DNA from 2 places in the Streptomyces sp. WG7 genome. Region 2 is predicted to be linked to the other one. Evidence: riboswitches for the same ligand, from Rfam matches in the RefSeq annotation. Region 2 holds a riboswitch; the other holds the start of a gene.

Region 1 (10,030 bases), on a different contig from region 2:
GGGCTGGGGCAGGACCGGCTGGAGGGCCAGCATCCGCTCCACGAGGCGCAGGAACACCGCCACGTCGCGTATCAGGTCGTCGGCGTCCCGCCGATTGGCCGCGCCCCGGATGCCCGCCTCGGCCCGCGCCCGGCGCGGGGCGCCCGAGGCGAACAGCGCGCTCCAGTCGGAGAGCTCGGGCGCGATCTCGGGGAGCACCTCCCAGGCGCTGCGGATGCGGGCCCGGGCCCGCGGGGTGGTCTCGGGGCGGCCTCGTGCGGCGAGCACCGCGGCCGCTGCGCGCAGGGCGGCGAGATGGGCCGTCGCGTACCGCTCGTTCGGTGTTTCGAGGACGGCGGCCTCTTCCAGTCCGGACCGGGCCTGGGCGAGCAGGTCGAGGGCGGCGGGCGGGGCGCTTGTCCGGCGGAGCACGGGGTGCACGTCGCTCGCCGGGCCGGTCAGTGAGGGTGCAGGGCCGGCTGCGCGGCGCCACCGGGCGGCGGCTGCGGACGAGTGGGCCATGACGATCCTCCTGTCGTCTCCGTGACGGCACGCCCTGGCAAGAGGTGCCGTATGTGCATCGTGAGGTATGCCACTGACAATCCGTCCCGACCTGGGCTTTCACCTCGATCAAAGGTTCGGTTCGCGATGCGTGCCGACCAGGCCGACGCGGAGCCCGGCACGCCGGTCCCGGCCGAGGTGCGGGCCGGGGTGCGGCCCGCGGTGCCCGCCCCGGCCGTCCCCGGAACTCGAGCCCTCGACCCCCGCGGGCCCTGCGGTGACGTCCGCGGGGAGGGGGCTGTGACAATCAGGACCATGGAAAGCAGCAGCGCCGTCTCGCAGGGCAGCAGCCGTCGCGAGGCCACCCGGCAGAAGCTCTACGAGGCGGCCGTCACCCTCATCGCCGAGCAGGGCTTCTCCGCCACCACCGTGGACGAGATCGCCGAACGCGCCGGGGTCGCGAAGGGCACGGTCTACTACAACTTCGCCAGCAAGTCCGTCCTCTTCGAGGAGTTGCTGCGCCATGGTGTAGGGCTCCTCACCGCATCGCTGCGGGAGGCGGCGGAGCGGACGGCGCGGGAGGGCCGCGGCCGGGTCGACGCCCTGGACGAGATGATCCGCGCGGGGCTGGTCTTCATCGACCGCTACCCGGCCTTCACCCAGCTGTACGTGGCCGAGCTGTGGCGTACCAACCGGGCCTGGCAGTCCACGCTGCTGGTGGTCCGGCAGGAGGCCGTGGCGGTGGTGGAGGGCGTACTGCGCGAGGGGGTGGCAAGCGGTGAGTTCAGCGAGGAGATCGACGTACCGCTGACCGCCGCGGCCCTGGTCGGCATGGTCCTGGTGGCGGCGCTGGACTGGAAGTCGTTCCAGGCGGAGCGCTCCCTCGACGACGTGCACGCGGCCCTGTCCCGCCTGCTCCAGGGGCGTGTGAGCGGCCGCCCCTGAAGCGATCGCGCACGGGCCGCCGGCCGCGCACGAAGAGCGCCGGCCCGTGGTGGCCGCGTCCCCCGCGGGCCACCGTCGGACCGGCGCCTTCTCCTGCTCCCCCGTACGTCCCCCCGTTGGAACCCCCGTTCTCGGTCGGTCCCCCGGGCTCCCCCGTGCCTCGCTCCCGCCGACCGCGGCCGGCGGAAGGAGCGGATCGCGGGCCCGGCTCCGATCCGGCGCCCCGTGTCGCCGGTTTGGAGCCGTGCCCCTCTCCGTGTCTCCACTCTCTCGTTCCCGCAGGTCGCACCCCATCCGCGTGCGTACTCATCTACCGGGCTAGGTACGGATACTCAGTCGTGCGCGCCCCGGCTCAGGGCGGCGCGTCACCGGCCGGTCACGCGCGCGCCCGTCCCGGTACTCAGCCGCGGCCCGCCGTCGGCCGTTCCCGCAGGTGCACGGCCCGGCCCCTGGACCCGGACTGTCGGTGGCGGCGGATAAAGTCCCTGGCATGGCACGGATTGCGGTGATCGGCGCCGGGATGGGCGCGATGGCGGCCGCCGCCCGGCTGGCCGTCGCGGGCCACCGGGTGGCGGTGTACGAGCGGACTCGGACGTACGGCGGCGCCCTGGGCCGCTTCGAGCGGGACGGCTTCTCCTTCGACACCGGACCCGGTCTGCTCCCGCTGCCCGCGGTCTGGCGCGACCTGTTCGTCAAGACCGGCAAGGAGCCGCTGGAGGCGTGTGTCGAGCTGGTGCAGGTCGACCCGTCGTCCCGGCACGTCTTCGCGGACGGTACGGAGGTGTCACTGCCGAACGCCTCGCGGGCGGGGGTCGTAGCCTCCCTGGACCGGGCGCTCGGCCCGGCCGCCGGGCAGCGCTGGGGCGACTTCCTGGTGCGGGCCCGTGAGACCTGGGACCGGACGCGCCGCCCGCTCCTCGAGGAGCCGCTGTGGCCGAACTGGGAGGTGCTGGCCGAGCGCGAGCCCTATCCGGCGGTGCCGCACAAGCGGCTGCTGCGCACCCGCCGGGCCGGCACGCTCGCCGAGGTCGGTGCCTGGGAGCTGCGGGACGCCCGGCTCGCCGCCCTCCTGGAGAGCCACGCGCTCGGGTACGGCCTGGACCCCCGGACCGCTCCGGCGAACACCGCGGTGCTGCCGTACATGGAGTACGCGTTCGGTATGTGGTACGTGCGTGGCGGCGGTCTGCGGGAGCTGGCGCGGGCGGTGTACGAGCGGTGCCTGGCCCGCCGGGTCGAGTTCCACTTCGGTGCCGAGGTCGCGGGAATCGCCGAGAAGGACGGCCGGGTGGCGGGCGTGGAGCTGGCCGGAGGCGGCGTCGCGGAGGCGGAGTTCGTGGTGGCCGGTGTGGCGCCCGGTGTGCTGGACCGCCTCTGCGGGGGCCCGGCGGTACGGGGCGACGGCGAGGTGCCGCCGCAGCGGGGCGGGGCGAGCCGGCTGACGGTGCTGCTGACGCTGCGGGGCGGCCGTCCCGAGGGCACGGCGCACCGGACGGTGGTGCACGCGGAGGACCGGGAGACCGAGCTGGACAGCCTGTTCGGCGCCACGCCCGGTATGGCCGCGCGGCCGACCGTCACGGTTCTGCGCCCCGACGACCCGGGACTGGTCCCGGACGCGGACCACGAGGCGGTCACACTCACCGCCGTGGTGCCCGCCCTGGGCGCCGGGCCGGACTGGACCGCGGCAGATGCGTCCGCCCGCCACGCCGAGTACCTGGTCGGCGTCGCCGAGCGTGCGATACCGGATCTGCGCGACCGTCTTCTGTGGCACGAGGTACGCACCCCGGCCGATGTCGCCGCGGGGACCGGTGTGGCGGACGGCGCGGTTCCGGTGCCGGCCCTGGCGGGGGCCGGCGGGCGCCTGCTGCACGCGGCGAACGGCACGCGCACCGGCGGGCTGTTCACGGTCGGCGGCTGGTCGCACCCGGGCGGGGGTCTGCCGCACGCGGGCATGTCGGGCGCGCTGGTCGCCGGACTCGTCGTGGAGGGACCGGAGTTCCGGGGTTCTCAGTGACCGGCAGGGGGCCGGTGAGCGGCAGGGCGCCGGTGAGCGGTCGGGGACCGGTGGCCTGTCCCCGGACGCGCCGTCAGAAGCGGTACTGCTCGTCGTAGCCCTGGCCCTGGCCCTGGCTCTGACCCTGTGTCTGGCCGTTGCCCTGGTACGGATACGTCTGCTCCTGCGGGAGTTCGCCGCCGTGGGGTTCGTCGGTGCTGCGCTGCTGCGGCACCCACACCCCGCCGGCCGGTGTCTCGCCGCCGTAACCGCCGGGCGTGCCGGTGGCGTACTGGTCCTGCCCGTAGTCCTGCCGGCCGTACTGCTGCCCGGCGGCCGGGTCGTAGGAGCCGGTGTCGTACGACGTCCCGCCGTAGGTGTGGGTGCCGATGTACGGGTCGGAGTAGGCGGCGTACTGCTGCTGGCCGCCGGTGTCGTAGCCGTACCCCTGCTGCTGTCCGTAACCCGAGTAGTCGTAGGCGTAGGACTGGTCGGTGCCCTGCGCGGCCGCGGCCTGGGCCTGGGCCTGCTGGTCGTGGCCGTAGCCGGCGTCGGCGTACACACCGTAGGAGCCGGTGTCGTCCGGCATGGGCTGCGGCTCGTAGACGGCGGTGGTCTCCGCGGCCGCGGGGTCGGCGGGGCGGGCCGGGGTGAAGACGTCGTCGCGGTCGTAGTCGTCGGGGCCGTACGAGAGGCCGTCCTGACCGGGCGCGTGGTCCCGCGTACGGCCGTCGTAGCCGTCGTGACCGTCGTGGTCGTCCGGGCCGCCCTCGGCCGCTTCGAGGCCGGAGACCTCCAACGTCGGTTCCTGGCTGCCCCGTTGGGGGCGGCTGCGCCTGCCGGTGAGGCCCGTCGGGGCGTTGACCGCCCAGCCGGCCTCGAAGCCGCGGCGGAACGACAGCGTGACGTAGGTCTGGCCGACCGCGAAGGCGGCCGCGCCCAGCCCGATGACGATGACGGACGGGATCAGGACACCGATCACGACACCGAGGAAGCCGCCGAACGCGAGCAGCCGCCAGCGCAGCCGCGCCTTGTACTGCAGCAGCACCTCACCGAGCAGCCACAGCGCGACGCCGCCGAACGCGATGTAGAGGACCGTCCAGCCCATGTACGCCCCTCTCCCAGTGGCCGCTACGCAGTGTGTCGTAAGTATGTGCGACCGGTCTAGGCCCGCGGTGGGTGGTGCAGGCCCAGGTTCTCGTAGATTTCCAGGGTCGCCGTGGAGTTGTTCAGCGTGATGAAGTGCAGTCCGGGCACACCCTCGGCCAGTAGCCGCGCGCAGAACTCCGTGGCGAACTCGATGCCAATGGAGCGTACAGCGGTCGGATCGTCCTTGGCTGTGAGGATCCGCTCTTTCAGCTCGGCCGGGAACGAGGCGTTGCTGAGCTTTGGCAACCTCTCCAGCATCTTCACACTGGTCACCGGCATGACCTCGGGAATGACCGGGGTCTCGCAGCCGGCCGCGGCGACCCGGTCGCGCAGGCGCAGGTAGGACTCGGGCTGGAAGAACATCTGCGTGATCGCGTAGTCGGCGCCCGCCCGGCACTTGTCGACGAAGTGCCTCACGTCCGTGTCCCAGTCGGCGGAGCGCGGGTGCATCTCGGGGAACGCCGCGACACCGACGCAGAAGTCGCCCGACTCCTTGATGAGCCGGACCAGTTCGGCCGCGTAGGTCAGGCCCTGCGGGTGCGGGACCCAGTCGGCCGTGGGGTCGCCGGGCGGATCGCCGCGCACGGCCAGCATGTTGCGGATCCCGGCGTCGGCGTACTGGCCGATGATGTTGCGCAGTTCGGCGACGGAGTGGTCGACGGCGGTGAGGTGGGCCACGGGGGTCAGCGTGGTGTCGGCGACGATCTGCTGGGTCTCCTTGACCGTCCCCGCGCGCGTGGATCCGCCGGCGCCGTAGGTCACGGAGACGAAGTCCGGCGCGACCGCCTCCACCCGCCTCAGCGCGCTCCACAGGTTCTTCTCGCCCTTGGCCGTCTTCGGCGCGGAGAACTCGAACGAGTACGTCGTCTTGCCGGACGCGAGCATGTCGCGCACGGTGCGTGCGCGATCAGTCCTGGTGGATGCGGTTCCGAGGGCCATACGGGCAGGTTAGCCAGGGGGCGGCGGTCACCCAACCGGATGCAGGGCATTTGTCCGTATTGTCGATTTGTTGTCCACCCCTTGGACATACTCGCCGGACACATGCCTCCGGCTCCCCCGGCCACGCCGACCCACCGACCGCCGGCCGCCGGCCACGCCGACGCGAGCCCTACGCCTGCCGCAGTCGCTTCGCGAACTCGGCGGCCGCCGCGCCCGGATCGTCCGCCGCGGTGATCGCGCGGACGACGACGACGCGCCGGGCGCCGGCCTCCAGCACCTCGTCGAGGTTGCCGAGGTCGATGCCGCCGATGGCGAACCAGGGGCGCTCGGTGCCGAGGGACGCCGTGTGACGGACCAGGCCGAGTCCGGGTGCGTGGCGGCCGGGCTTGGTGGGGGTCGGCCAGCACGGGCCGGTGCAGAAGTAGTCCACGCCGTCCTGGACGGCGGCAGCGGCGGCCTCGGACTCGGCGTGCGTGGAACGGCCGACGAGGACGTCGTCGCCGAGGATCGCCCGGGCGGCGGGCACCGGAAGGTCGCCCTGCCCGAGGTGCAGCACGTCGGCGCGGGCCGCGTGGGCGACGTCCGCCCGGTCGTTCACCGCGAGGAGCTTGCCGTGGCGGGCGCAGGCGTCGGCGAAGACCTCGAGGTGTTCCAGCTCCTCCCCGGCCTCCATGCCCTTGTCGCGCAGCTGCACGATGTCGACGCCGCCGGCCAGCACCGCGTCCAGGAACTCGGGCAGGTCGCCCTGGTCGCGGCGGGCGTCCGTGCACAGGTAGAGCCTGGCGTCGGCGAGCCGGGCGCGGGCGGTGGCGTCGGTGTCGGGCATGCGGGTTCCCCCAGGTCGGCAGGTCGGTGGCGTGGGCCACGTGGGCCGCACGGCTCTGGCACACGGGCCGCGGTGGCGACGCGGCCCGTGCGGAGAACAGGTGCTCGGGCAGCACGCGGCCCGGGCGCGAACGGATGCACGGCAGCACACGGCCCGTGCGTTGAACGGATACTCGGGCAGCACACGGCCCGTGCGTCGAACGGTACTGCGGGCGGCACGCGGCCCGTGGGGCACGGGGCGTGCCGGGCCACGGCCCCGGCGTGCGGGCCGCGTGCCGGCACGCCGGGCAGCGGGTGTCAGGTCAGACGGCGAGCGCCTGGGCGCGGCGCTTCACCTCCGTGCCGCGGTTCTCGCTCAGCGCCTGCGCGGGGGTGCCGGGCAGGGTCTCGTCGGGCGTGAAGAGCCACTCCAGCATCTCCTCGGCCGTGAAACCGTCGTCCCGCAGCAGCGTCAGGGTCCCGACCAGGCCCTTGACGACCTTGTCCTCGTCGATGAAGGCCGCGGGGATGTGCAGCGCGCGGTTCTCACCGCGGCGTACGGCGATGAGCTGGCCTTCCTTGATCAGCTGGCGTACGCGGGTCACCTCGACACCGAGCATCTCGGCGATGTCGGGGACGGTGAGCCAGGCAGGCACGAGAGCATCGATCTTTGCGTCAATCTCGGTCACAGCTCCAGCCTGCCATCTGGCACTGACAGTCGGAAACCGGACCCGTCCGACCCCGGCCGGCGAACCGGGCCGACGCCCCGGACCGACGCCTCGGACCGGCGAACCGGGCCGGCGAACCGGACCGGGAGCGCGGACGGCGGGAGAACCCGGACGGGCGGCCTACGCCGTCGCCGCCTTGAGCGGCCTCGCCGGATCGGCCAGCAGCCGCGGGTCCATCGTCGTGCCCGCCTGGATCAGGCGTTTGCCCTGGGCGAGGTCCCGGGGGCGGCCCACCGCCAGCAGGGCGACCAGGCGGTCCTCGCGCAGCCAGCAGACCGTCCAGGCGGGCCCCGAGGGGTCCCCGCGCCACAGGGTGCGGTCGGCGGCCGTGTGGTGACCGGCGTACTGGACGAAGCGGCCGAACTGCTCGGACCAGAAGTACGGCACCGGGTCGTAGGCCGCCGGGGGCTCGTCGGTGGCGGCGCCGACGATGTTGGCGGCGACCGTGCGCGGGCCCTGGAGGGCGTTGTCCCAGTGGTGCACGAGCAGCCGCTCGCCGTAGCGGCGGGAGGGGAAGGAGGCGCAGTCGCCGACCGCGTAGACGTCCGGCGCCGAAGTGCGCAGACGGTCGTCGGCCAGAACCTCCCCGTGCGCGCCGAGGCCGATCCCGGAGCCGGCGAGCCACGTGGTGGCGGGCCGGGCGCCGATGCCGACGACGACCGCGCCCGCGGGCAGCCGTGAGCCGTCGTCGAGGACCACCTGGCCGGGCTCCCCGGGGGCACCGGGCTCGACGCGCTCCACGCGCGCGTGCGTGCGCAGTACGGCGCCCGCACCGGCGTACCAGTCCGCCATCCTCGCGGCGACCTCGTCGGGCAGCACACCGGCGAGGGGCCGGTCGGCGGCCTCCACGACGGTCACCGCGCAGCCCGCCTCACGCGCGGCGGTGGCGAACTCGGCGCCGATCCAGCCCGCGCCGACGACCACGATGTCGTGCTGCCGGGCGAGCACCGGGCGCAGCCGTTCGGCGTCGTCCAGGGTGCGCAGCAGGTGCACGCCGGGCACGCCCTCCGCGCCGGGGAGCCGGATCGGTTCGGCGCCGGTCGCGAGGACGAGGACGTCGTACGGCACGGGCCCCGCGGAGGTGTCGAGGACGTGCGCTCCGGGGCGGACGCCCAGGGCCTCGCAGCCGAGCCGCAGGGTGATGCCGAGCGCCTCGAAGTCGACGTCGAAGGCGGAGCCCTCGGCCGTGCCGAGCAGGACGGCCTTGGACAACGGGGGGCGGTCGTACGGCTGGTGCGGCTCCGCGCCGATCAGCGTCACGGCGCCGGTGAAGCCCTGCTCCCGCAGGGCGACGGCGGTCTGCACCCCCGCCATGCCCGCGCCCACGACGACCACGCGGCGCTCCGCGTCCGCTCCCCGTTCCCGGGTCTGCTCCTGCGTCTGCTCGCTCACCTGATCACCTTAGACACCCGGCGGCTCGCCGGTCAGTGCCCGTGCGCGGTGACCTGCTCCACAACGCTCGTCCCGCTGCCCCGCTGCGACTCCCACTCCCAGGTCTCCTCCAGGCGCACCCGCCCGTCCGGCAGCTCGACGACGGTCGACACGCAGTGGCCCGACGACGTGCTGCCGTCGGTCTTGAGCTGCACGTAACGGAAGTCGAGACGGTCGCCCTCCCTGCTTCCCACCAGGCGGCCGCGGACGACGTCGCCGCCCGCGTACTCGGCCCATACGGCGCCGTCCTCCTCGTGATACGTGAAGCGGGTACGCGTGCCCACCTGGCCGGGCGCCTGGTCGGCGACGGGGGCGAGGACGAGACCGTCGAGTGAACGTGCCATGGGAGGAGGCTCCCTTACGAGTGCGGTGCGCTGCGGGCTAGGGTGGCCAACGTAAAGCACTCGCGGGAGCCCGGACGCACCGGGCTGAGAGGGAGGCTGGCGGCCTCCGACCGTACGAACCTGATCCGGGTCATGCCGGCGAAGGGAGGGGCTGGACGCCCATGTCGTCTCCGCCACACACGTCTCCGCCACACACGTCGTCACGCACCCCCGACGTCCTCGTCGTCGGGGGCGGGATCATCGGCCTGGTCACGGCCTGGCGGGCCGCGCAGCGCGGGCTCGTCACGGCGCTCGTGGACCCGGAACCGGGCGGTGGGGCCGCCCAGGTGGCGGCCGGGATGCTGGCCGCCGTCACGGAACTGCACTACGGCGAGCAGACGCTGCTCGCCCTGAACCTCGCCTCCGCCCGCCGGTACCCGGACTTCGCGGCGGAGCTGGCCGACCTCACCGGCCACGACCTCGGTTACCGCAGGTGCGGCACCCTCGCCGTCGCCCTGGACGCCGACGACCGCGCCCACCTGCGGGAACTGCACGCGCTCCAGCAGCGCTCGGGCCTGGAGTCCGAGTGGCTGCCGGGGCGCGAGTGCCGGCGTCTGGAGCCGATGCTCGCGCCCGGTGTGCGCGGCGGGCTCCGGGTGGACGGCGACCATCAGATCGACCCCCGGCGCCTCGCCGGCGCGCTCGTGGCCGCCTGCGAACGCGCGGGCGTCGTCTTCCACCGGGTGTGGGCCGACCGGCTCACCGTCGGACGCGGCGGCGCACGCGCCACGGGCGTCGTCACGGCGGACGGCACCGCGCTGGAGGCCGGGCGGGTGGTGCTGGCCGGGGGCAGCATGAGCGGGCGGCTCACGGGCGTACCGGACGACGTGCTGCCGCCGGTGCGGCCGGTGAAGGGGCAGGTGCTGCGGCTGACGATGCCGCGGACGCACGGGCCGCTGCTGAACCGGACGGTGCGCGCCGTGGTGCGCGGCAACCACGTCTACCTGGTGCCCCGGGAGAGCGGCGAGCTGGTCGTCGGCGCCACCAGTGAGGAACTGGGCTGGGACACGACGGTCACCGCGGGCGGCGTGTACGAGCTGCTGCGCGACGCCCACGAGCTGGTACCCGGCATCACCGAGCTGCCCCTGGCGGAGACCCGGGCGGGTCTGCGCCCCGGCTCCCCGGACAACGCCCCGCTGCTCGGCCCGACCGCCCTGGACGGCCTGCTGCTGGCCACCGGC
Region 2 (10,030 bases):
GCGGCTGCGGGAACAGCTGATCCTGCACTACTCGCCCCTGGTGAAATATGTGGCGGGCAGGGTGAGCGTGGGACTGCCACCCAATGTCGAGCAGGCGGACTTCGTCTCCTCGGGTGTGTTCGGGCTGATCGACGCGATCGAGAAGTTCGACGTCGACCGGGAGATCAAATTCGAGACGTACGCGATCACCCGGATCCGGGGCGCGATGATCGACGAGCTGCGGGCACTGGACTGGATCCCGCGGTCGGTCCGGCAGAAGGCGCGGAACGTGGAACGCGCGTACGCGACGCTGGAGGCACGGCTGCGCCGCACCCCGTCGGAGAGCGAGGTGGCCGGCGAGATGGGGATCGCGGTGGAGGACCTCCACGCGGTGTTCAGCCAGTTGTCGCTGGCCAACGTGGTGGCGCTGGAGGAGTTGCTGCATGCCGGCGGCGAGGGCGGGGACCGGCTGAGCCTCATGGACACGCTGGAGGACACCGCCGCCGACAATCCGGTGGAGGTCGCCGAGGACCGGGAGCTGCGGCGGTTCCTGGCACGTGCGATCAACACGCTGCCCGAGCGGGAGAAGACCGTCGTCACGCTGTACTACTACGAGGGGCTCACGCTCGCCGAGATCGGGAACGTGCTGGGCGTGACGGAGAGCCGGGTCAGCCAGATTCACACCAAGTCGGTGTTGCAACTGCGGGCGAAGCTGGCGGGGTTCGGTCGCTGACCTGGTCTTATGGCACGCGACCGGCTCCGCCTGTGACACTGTCGGCGGTCGCGCGTCCGGGTGGCTGACTCCCGTACGGCGTGGCACGTCCGTAAAGTGGTGACGTGCCAAGGATTCGAGCGGCCTCCGTGGCCGAGCACCGGTCGATGCAGCGTGCCTCCCTGCTGGACGCGGCACGCTCCCTGCTGTCCGACGGCGGAACGGAGGCGCTGACCTTCCCCGCCCTCGCCGAACGGACGGGTCTCGCCCGGTCGTCCGTCTACGAGTACTTCCGGTCGCGGGCGGCGGTCGTCGAGGAGCTGTGTGCCGTCGACTTCCCGGTCTGGGCCGCGGAGGTCGAGGCGGCGATGGAGCGCGAGGAGACCCCCGAGGCCAAGGTCGAGGCGTATGTGCGCAAGCAGCTCGACCTGGTCGGGGACCGACGGCACCGGGCCGTCGTGGCCATCTCCGCGAGCGAGCTCGACGCCGGCGCGCGGGAGAAGATCCGGGCGGCGCACGGCGGGTTGATCGCGATGATCGTCGAGGCGCTGGGGGAGATGGGGCACGGGCAGCCGCGGCTGGCGGCGATGTTGCTCCAAGGCGTCGTGGACTCGGCGGTGCGGCGGATCGAGCTGGGGGCGGCGGAGGAGCCGACGGCGATTACGGAGGCGGCGGTTTCCATGGCGTTGCGGGGTGTGCGGGGCTGACCGCCCGGGGCCGAGCTGACCGGCCGGGGCCGAGCTGACCGGCCGGGTGGAGCTGATCGGCTGGGAGTGGGGCTGACCGGCAGGACTGACCGAGGATCCTCGGCGTTCCCTGGGCCCGGGCCGGCGCCCTGGCTGCGAGCCGGTTGCGCGGCCCGACGCTACGGGGTGTCTGCCTGGGAGCGGACCCCGGCGCCCACCCGCGGCCGCGTGGGCAGGGGAACTCCCAGAACCGGCAGCAGTCTCGACGGACCCCGCGCGAGCAGCCACGGAGGGAGCACCGACAGCGGGTTCAGATAGACGTCGCCCCGCAGCAGGCCCCAGTGCAGACAGGCCGCGCAGTGGGAGCCCGTCGGCTCCACCGTGCCGAGCACCTCACCCGCCGCGACCTCGTCGCCCTTCTGCACCGTCGCCTCGACCGGCTCGTACGTCGTCCGCAGGGGCGGGGCGCCCGTCCCCGTCAGTTCCAGTGAGACGACGCCTCTTCCCGCCACCCGCCCCGCGAACGACACCTTGCCCGCCGCCACCGCCCGAACCGGGGCCGCGTCCACCGCGGCGAGGTCCACGCCGCGGTGGCCCGGGCCGTACGGGGTGGCCGGGGGCTCCCAGCCCCGTAGAACCGCGGGCCGGAAACCGACCGGCCAGTGGCGGGCCACCGCCGGTACCGTCGGATCCGGACCCGCCCCGGCGTCCGCGGCGGTCACCGTCATCGCCCACCCCGTTGCCGACACCGGCGACACTGCTGCCGCCGGCGACACCGGCGACACCGGCGACACCGGCGACACCGGCGACACCGGCGACACCGACGACACCGCCGGCGCCGGTCGCGGCGGTCCCGGGACCATGACGGCCAGCAGCACCACCCACATACACGCACTCGCACATCGTCTCGCTCGCATGCGAGAACCGTCCCGCACCAGGGCCGATCGCCGTCCGGCCCTGTGGACCGTTGCCGCTTGTGGACAGCCGCGTCACCCGGTACCCCGCGGGTCCCGTACACTTCTGATGGCGATCCGGGTCACCGGGTCGACTTCGCACGCCCCGACACGAGGCCCGTCAAGGCTCGTGTCAGCGCCCCTCGGTCCCTTGCGGCAGGCGCGTCACGGGCGTCAGGCGCGGGAGCCGTCCGGCTTCCGCGGCACAACCGAGAAACTCGAGGAGATACGGCCATGGCCGTCGTCACGATGCGGGAGCTGCTGGAAAGCGGCGTCCACTTCGGTCACCAGACCCGTCGTTGGAACCCGAAGATGAAGCGCTTCATCTTCACGGAGCGTAACGGCATCTACATCATCGACCTGCTCCAGTCGCTGTCGTACATCGACCGCGCCTACGAGTTCGTCAAGGAGACCGTCGCCCACGGCGGCACGGTCATGTTCGTCGGCACGAAGAAGCAGGCGCAGGAGGCCATCGCCGAGCAGGCCACCCGCGTCGGCATGCCCTACGTCAACCAGCGCTGGCTGGGCGGCATGCTCACCAACTTCTCGACCGTCTACAAGCGCCTGCAGCGCCTGAAGGAGCTCGAGCAGATCGACTTCGAGGACGTGGCCGCCTCCGGCCTCACCAAGAAGGAGCTGCTGGTCCTCTCCCGCGAGAAGGCCAAGCTGGAGAAGACCCTCGGCGGTATCCGCGAGATGTCCAAGGTGCCCAGCGCCGTCTGGATCGTGGACACCAAGAAGGAGCACATCGCGGTCGGCGAGGCCCGGAAGCTCAACATCCCGGTCGTCGCCATCCTCGACACCAACTGCGACCCCGACGAGGTCGACTACAAGATCCCGGGCAACGACGACGCGATCCGCTCCGTCACCCTGCTCACCCGCGTGATCGCCGACGCCGTCGCCGAGGGCCTCATCGCCCGCTCCGGCGCCGCTGCCGCCGACAAGGGTGACAAGGCCGCCGGCGAGCCGCTCGCCGCGTGGGAGCGCGACCTGCTCGAGGGCGAGAAGGCCGAGAAGAAGGCCGACGACGAGTCCGCCGAGAAGCCCGCCGAGGCTCCGGCCGCCGAGGCCGCCCCCGCCGCCGAGGCGCCGGCTGCCGAGGCCCCCGCCGCCGAGGCGCCCGCCACCGAGGCTCCGGCCGCCGAGGGCGAGCAGGCCTGACCGTCCCGTCGGCGTCGACGGCGGGAGCGGTGACATCGAAACCGCTCCCGCCGTTCACCCGTAGGTCGGTGGAAGGTCATGGGCCTGCAGCTCCATGTAGGTCCGTGATCCCGCAGATCTTCGATCTTCCAGACTTCCAGAAAGATTCACAGACTCATGGCGAACTACACCGCCGCCGACGTCAAGAAGCTTCGTGAGCTCACCGGCGCCGGCATGATGGACTGCAAGAAGGCGCTGGACGAGGCCGAGGGCAACGTCGAGAAGGCCGTCGAGGCGCTCCGCATCAAGGGTCAGAAGGGCGTCGCCAAGCGCGAGGGCCGCTCTGCCGAGAACGGCGCCGTCGTCTCGATCATCGCCGACGACAACACCTCGGGCGTCCTCGTCGAGCTGAAGTGCGAGACGGACTTCGTCGCCAAGGGCGACAAGTTCCAGAACGTCGCCAAGGCCATCGCCGAGCACGTCGCCAAGGCCGCCCCGGCCGACCTCGAGGCGCTGCTCGCCTCCGAGATCGAGCCCGGCAAGACCGTGCAGGCCTTCGTGGACGAGGCCAACGCCAACCTCGGCGAGAAGATCGTCCTGGACCGCTTCGCGCAGTTCTCCGGCGGCTTCGTGACCGCGTACATGCACCGCACGATGCCCGACCTGCCGCCGCAGATCGGTGTCCTCGTCGAGCTGGACAAGCCGAACGCCGAGCTGGCGAAGGGCGTCGCCCAGCACATCGCCGCCTTCGCGCCGAAGTACCTCTCCAAGGAGGACGTCCCGGCCGAGGTCGTCGAGACCGAGCGCCGCGTCGCCGAGGAGACCACCCGCGCCGAGGGCAAGCCCGAGGCCGCCCTGCCGAAGATCGTCGAGGGTCGCCTCAACGGCTTCTTCAAGGACGCCACGCTGCTGGGCCAGCCCTACGCGCTCGACAACAAGAAGTCCGTCCAGAAGGTTCTGGACGAGGCCGGCGTCACCCTGAAGCGCTTCTCGCGCATCAAGGTCGGCATCTGAGTCCGTACCGCGACGGACGCGCGACCCCGGTAGGGTCGACAGCAGTCGCCGACGCCGTTCGCCTACGCCGTTGCGTACGCGCGCGTGGCGGCGGGCGACAGCAGATCTGACGAGGAGGCCATTGCCGCGTATGGGATGCGAAACACGCCCCCACCGGCAGTGGCCTTCTTCGTGTGTGTGACCCACGTAAAAGAGGCGAGATCTCCATGACCACCAAGGCCGAGAAGAGCGACGACGGCAAAGTACGCGGCCGCTTCATGCTGAAGCTGTCCGGAGAGGCCTTCTCCGGCGGTGGGGGCCTGGGCGTCGACCCCGACGTGGTGCACGCCATCGCCCGCGAGATCGCGGCCGTCGTACGGGACGGCGCGCAGGTCGCGATCGTCATCGGCGGGGGCAACTTCTTCCGTGGCGCCGAGCTGCAGGTGCGCGGCATGGACCGCGCCCGCTCCGACTACATGGGCATGCTCGGCACCGTGATGAACTGCCTGGCCCTCCAGGACTTCCTGGAGAAGGAGGGCGTCGACTGCCGCGTGCAGACCGCCATCACCATGGGCCAGGTCGCCGAGCCGTACATCCCGCTGCGCGCCGTGCGCCACCTGGAGAAGGGCCGCGTGGTCATCTTCGGCGCCGGTATGGGCATGCCCTACTTCTCCACCGACACCACCGCCGCCCAGCGCGCCCTCGAGATCGACGCCGAGGCCCTGCTCATGGGCAAGAACGGTGTGGACGGGGTCTACGACTCCGACCCGAAGACCAACCCCGACGCCGTCAAGTTCGACGCGCTGGGTTACGGCGAGGTCATCACCCGGGACCTGAAGGTCGCCGACGCGACGGCCGTCACGCTCTGCCGCGACAACAGCCTCCCGATCGTGGTCTTCGAGCTTCTGAAGGAGGGCAATATCGCCCGCGCCGTCAAGGGTGAGAAGATCGGCACGCTTGTGGGTGACCAAGGCAGCCGGGACTGACCGGAGTACCACCCCCTGTCCGCGGACGCCACCTGTCCGGGGGACGGACGGGACGGGGCCGGGCCGGGGGATGGACAATGTCCCGCCGGTCGGGAACCGTGCAGGAAGAACGCGACGCAGCCGGCCGCACCCCCGACAGGGAACCGCAGCCGGGCCTACTCAAGACACGCAGGAGCAAGTGGTGATCGAAGAGACCCTCCTCGAGGCCGAGGAGAAGATGGAGAAGGCCGTCGTGGTCGCCAAGGAGGACTTCGCCGCGATCCGCACCGGCCGTGCGCACCCGGCGATGTTCAACAAGATCGTGGCCGACTACTACGGCGCGCTGACGCCGATCAACCAGCTGGCCTCGTTCTCCGTGCCGGAGCCGCGCATGGCCGTGGTGACCCCCTTCGACAAGAGCGCCCTGCGCAACATCGAACAGGCGATCCGCGACTCCGACCTGGGCGTCAACCCCAGCAACGACGGCAACATCATCCGGGTGGTGTTCCCCGAGCTCACCGAGGAGCGCCGCCGCGACTACATCAAGGTCGCCAAGAGCAAGGCCGAGGACGCCAAGGTCTCCATCCGCTCCGTGCGCCGCAAGGCCAAGGACACCATCGACAAGATGGTCAAGGACGGCGAGGTCGGCGAGGACGAGGGCCGCCGTGCGGAGAAGGAGCTCGACGACACCACCGCCAAGTACGTCGCCCAGGTGGACGAGCTCCTCAAGCACAAGGAAGCCGAGCTGCTCGAGGTCTGATGAACGACTCTTCCTGGGGAGCGCCGCCACAAGCCGGGTACTGGGGGCCGTCCGACCAGGGACCTGTCCAGGGCGCTGCCCCGGCGGGTCCCGCGTACGATGCGCACTACGCGCAGCAGACTCGCCCCATGCCCATCGTGCCCGACGTACCCGAACACGGCGGAGACCAGGATGACGAACAAGGGGCCGCTCGGCTGAGCGGCCCCTTGTTCCGAGACGAGCCGTTCCGCGACGATCCGTATCGCGGCGAGAATCCGTCGGCGCAGCCGTATGCGGCGGTGCCGCAGAATCCGGAGCCCATGCCCGACGCCCCCCAGCCGGCGCAGCACCGGCCCCAGCCGCAGAAGAAGAGCGCGGGGCGCGACCTGGGTGCCGCGATAGGGGTCGGCCTCGGGCTCGGCGCGGTGATCGTCGCCTCGCTGTTCGTCGTCAAGGCCGTCTTCGTCGGCGTGGTCGCGGTCGCCGTCGTGGTGGGCCTGTGGGAGCTGACCAAGCGGCTCCAGGAGCGCAAGGGCATCAAGGCGCCCCTCGTGCCGCTCGCGGTCGGTGGCGCGGCGATGGTGGTCGCCGGGTATGTGCGGGGCGCCGAAGGCGCGTGGGTCGCCATGGCGCTCACCGCCCTCGCGGTCCTCGTGTGGCGGATGACCGAGCCGCCGGAGGGGTACCTCAAGGACGTCACCGCGGGCCTCTTCGCGGCGTTCTACGTGCCCTTCCTGGCGACGTTCGTCACGATGATGCTCATGGCCGACGACGGCGCGCGGCGCGTGCTGGTCTTCCTGGTGCTGACGGTCGTCAGCGACACCGGCGCCTATGCCGTCGGCTGGCGCTTCGGCAGGACCAAGCTCGCCCCGCGCATCAGCCCCGGCAAGACCCGGGAGGGCCTGCTCGGAGCGGTGGCGTTCGCGATGGCGGCCGGCGCGCTGTGCATGCAGTTCGTGATCGACGGCGGCACCTGGTGGCAGGGTCTGCTGCTCGGCCTCGCGGTCGCCGTCAGCGCCACGCTGGGCGACCTCGGCGAGTCCATGATCAAGCGGGACCTCGGCATCAAGGACATGGGCACGCTGCTCCCGGGCCACGGCGGCATCATGGACCGCCTGGACTCGCTGCTGCCCACGGCGCCGGTGGTGTGGCTGCTGCTGGTGATCTTCGTCGGATCGGGTTGACACGCTTCAGGTAGTCTGGAAGGGCCCGCGCTGCTGCGGGCCCTTTCGTGTGTCCCCGCCGACGCGGGGACAGTCCGGTGAGGTCTCCTGGCTTCGGCATGGCTGCCGTCGTCCCCGCGTGAGCGGGGATTCGCCGAGGCCTGTCGTTTTGAGGAGTTGTCCGACCGTGGCCCGTCCAGCCCCAGGTGAGCTCACCTTCGCCGCACCCCGCGGAGCGAAGCGGCCACCGCGGCACCTCGCCGACCTCACGCCCGCCGAGCGCAAGGAGGCCGTCGCCGCGATCGGCGAGAAGCCGTTCCGCGCCAAGCAGCTCTCGCAGCACTACTTCGCGCGGTACGCGCACGACCCCGAGCAGTGGACCGACATCCCGGCCGGCTCGCGCCAGGGGCTCCAGGAGGCCCTGCTGCCCGAGCTGATGACGGTCGTGCGGCATCTGTCGACCGACCAGGGCACCACGCGCAAGACGCTGTGGAAGCTGTTCGACGGGACGCTCGTCGAGTCCGTCCTCATGCGCTACCCGGACCGGGTGACCATGTGCATCAGTTCCCAGGCGGGCTGCGGCATGAACTGCCCGTTCTGCGCCACGGGGCAGGCGGGCCTGGACCGGAACCTGTCCACCGCCGAGATCGTGCACCAGATCGTGGACGGCATGCGGGCGCTGCGGGACGGCGAGGTCCCGGGGGGACCGGCCCGGCTCAGCAACATCGTGTTCATGGGCATGGGCGAGCCCCTCGCCAACTACAACCGCGTCGTCGGTTCCATCCGCCGCCTCACCGACCCCGAGCCCGACGGACTGGGCCTCTCCCAGCGCGGCATCACCGTCTCCACGGTCGGTCTCGTCCCGGCCATCCACCGCTTCACCGGCGAGGGCTTCAAGTGCCGCCTCGCCATCTCGCTGCACGCGCCCGACGACGAGCTGCGGGACACCCTCGTCCCCGTCAACACGCGCTGGAAGGTGCGTGAGGTGCTGGACGCCGGGTTCGAGTACGCGGCCACGTCCGGGCGCCGGCTGTCGATCGAGTACGCGCTGATCCGGGACATCAACGACCAGGCGTGGCGCGGCGACCGGCTCGGGCGGCTGCTCAAGGGCAGGCCCGTGCACGTCAACCTCATCCCGCTCAACCCGACGCCCGGCTCGAAGTGGACCGCGTCGCGGCCCGAGGACGAGAAGGCGTTCGTGGAGGCGATCGCGGCGCACGGTGTGCCGGTGACGATCCGGGACACCCGTGGTCAGGAGATCGACGGGGCGTGTGGTCAGCTCGCCGCGAGCGAGCGGTAACCTGACCGGCGTCGTACATCGTCGTACGACGTTTCATGCAGAAGTCCGTACAGAAGTTCAAACGGAAGTACATCTTCATATTCCGACAGGGGAGCGCCACAGCGCTGAGAGTGCGGCACCGGCCGCAGACCCTCCGAACCTGGCCCAGGTCATTCTGGGTAGGGAGATCGGTCACCACTCGAGCTGTTGCGCCCTGCCCGGGACCCTCGCCAGGGGTTCCGGGCGGGGCCGCGTCTTCTCCTGGTCACCCAGGAGGAATTCAGTGAGCATCACCAGGAAGGCCACCGCCCTGGCCCTCGGGCTCGGCATGGCCGGCGGTCTGGCCGCCTGCGGATCGTCGGCCGACGACGACGGCCGGGGATCCGGCGACTCCAGGACCGTGACCCTCGTCAGCCACGACTCGTGGGCCGCGTCGAAGGACGTCATCGCCGCCTTCGAGAAGAGCTCGGGCTACAAGGTCCGGGTCCTGGAGGACGGGGACGCCGGGCAGGCCGTCAACAAGGCCATCCTCACCAAGGACAACCCGCAGGGCGACGTCTTCTTCGGCGTCGACAACACGCTGCTGTCCCGGGCGCTCGACAACGGGCTGTTCCAGCCGTACGAGGCGAAGGGGTCCGACCTCGTCCTCCCCGAGTACCGGACCGACCAGGACAAGCACCGGGTCACGCCCGTCGACACCGGGGACGTCTGCGTCAACTTCGACAAGGCGTACTTCAGCGAGCACGGGCTGACGCCGCCGGACTCCTTCGACGACCTGATCAAGCCCGAGTACAAGGACCTGCTCGTCACCGAGAACGCGGGCAGTTCCTCGCCCGGGCTCGGCTTCCTCCTCGGCACCGCCGCGAAGTACGGCGACGAGGGATGGCAGGACTACTGGAAGAAGCTGAAGGCGAACGGCGTCAAGGTCGTCGACAGCTGGGAGCAGGCGTACAACGAGGAGTTCTCCGGTTCGTCCGGCGGCAAGAAGGCCAAGGGCGACCGTCCGCTCGTCGTCTCCTACGCCTCGTCCCCGCCCGCCGAGGTCATCTACGCCGACCCGCAGCCGGCCACCGCGCCGACGGGCGTCGCCACCGGCACCTGCTTCCGCCAGGTCGAGTACGCGGGTCTGCTGAGCAACGCCGGGAACCCCGAGGGCGGCAAGGCACTCCTCGACTTCCTGATCGGCAAGGAGTTCCAGGACGACATGCCGCTGAACATGTTCGTCTACCCGGTGCGGGAGGGGACGCAGATCCCCGAGGCGTTCCGGAAGTTCGGGCCGCAGGCCGAGGACCCGCAGACCATGGAACCGGCGAAGATCGCCGCCAACCGCGACCAGTGGGTCAAGTCGTGGACCTCACTCGTACTCAAGTAGCCGAGCGCCGGCGTCGCACGGGGAACGCGGCGCGGCTGGCCTTGATGGC

Evidence for each region. A riboswitch is a leader RNA that binds a small molecule or an ion and turns the genes downstream of it on or off. The one in region 2 is predicted to bind thiamine pyrophosphate.
Region 1: another riboswitch for thiamine pyrophosphate. It lies ahead of thiO (glycine oxidase ThiO); the one in region 2 lies ahead of ACP4J0_RS20730 (thiamine ABC transporter substrate-binding protein).

What each region holds. Positions count from the first base shown of each region.
Region 1 covers NZ_JBNGGE010000007.1:194,052-204,081, forward strand. Annotated here, with positions in the region: partial or broken gene ACP4J0_RS10715 (SAV_6107 family HEPN domain-containing protein) at 1-501, opposite strand, end outside; gene ACP4J0_RS10720 (TetR/AcrR family transcriptional regulator) at 796-1,425, shown strand; gene ACP4J0_RS10725 (phytoene desaturase family protein) at 1,916-3,436, shown strand; gene ACP4J0_RS10730 (hypothetical protein) at 3,510-4,523, opposite strand; gene metF (methylenetetrahydrofolate reductase [NAD(P)H]) at 4,580-5,503, opposite strand; gene thiE (thiamine phosphate synthase) at 5,673-6,329, opposite strand; gene ACP4J0_RS10745 (Rv2175c family DNA-binding protein) at 6,631-6,996, opposite strand; gene ACP4J0_RS10750 (NAD(P)/FAD-dependent oxidoreductase) at 7,156-8,370, opposite strand; gene ACP4J0_RS10755 (hypothetical protein) at 8,460-8,810, opposite strand; TPP riboswitch at 8,863-8,974, shown strand; gene thiO (glycine oxidase ThiO) at 8,972-10,030, shown strand, end outside.
Region 2 covers NZ_JBNGGE010000020.1:56,310-66,339, reverse strand. Annotated here, with positions in the region: gene whiG (RNA polymerase sigma factor WhiG) at 1-712, shown strand, start outside; gene ACP4J0_RS20770 (TetR/AcrR family transcriptional regulator) at 841-1,398, shown strand; gene ACP4J0_RS20765 (murein hydrolase activator EnvC family protein) at 1,557-2,105, opposite strand; gene rpsB (30S ribosomal protein S2) at 2,565-3,491, shown strand; gene tsf (translation elongation factor Ts) at 3,648-4,484, shown strand; gene pyrH (UMP kinase) at 4,691-5,449, shown strand; gene frr (ribosome recycling factor) at 5,631-6,188, shown strand; gene ACP4J0_RS20740 (phosphatidate cytidylyltransferase) at 6,188-7,351, shown strand; gene rlmN (23S rRNA (adenine(2503)-C(2))-methyltransferase RlmN) at 7,518-8,630, shown strand; TPP riboswitch at 8,708-8,813, shown strand; gene ACP4J0_RS20730 (thiamine ABC transporter substrate-binding protein) at 8,893-9,981, shown strand; gene ACP4J0_RS20725 (ABC transporter permease) at 10,026-10,030, shown strand, end outside.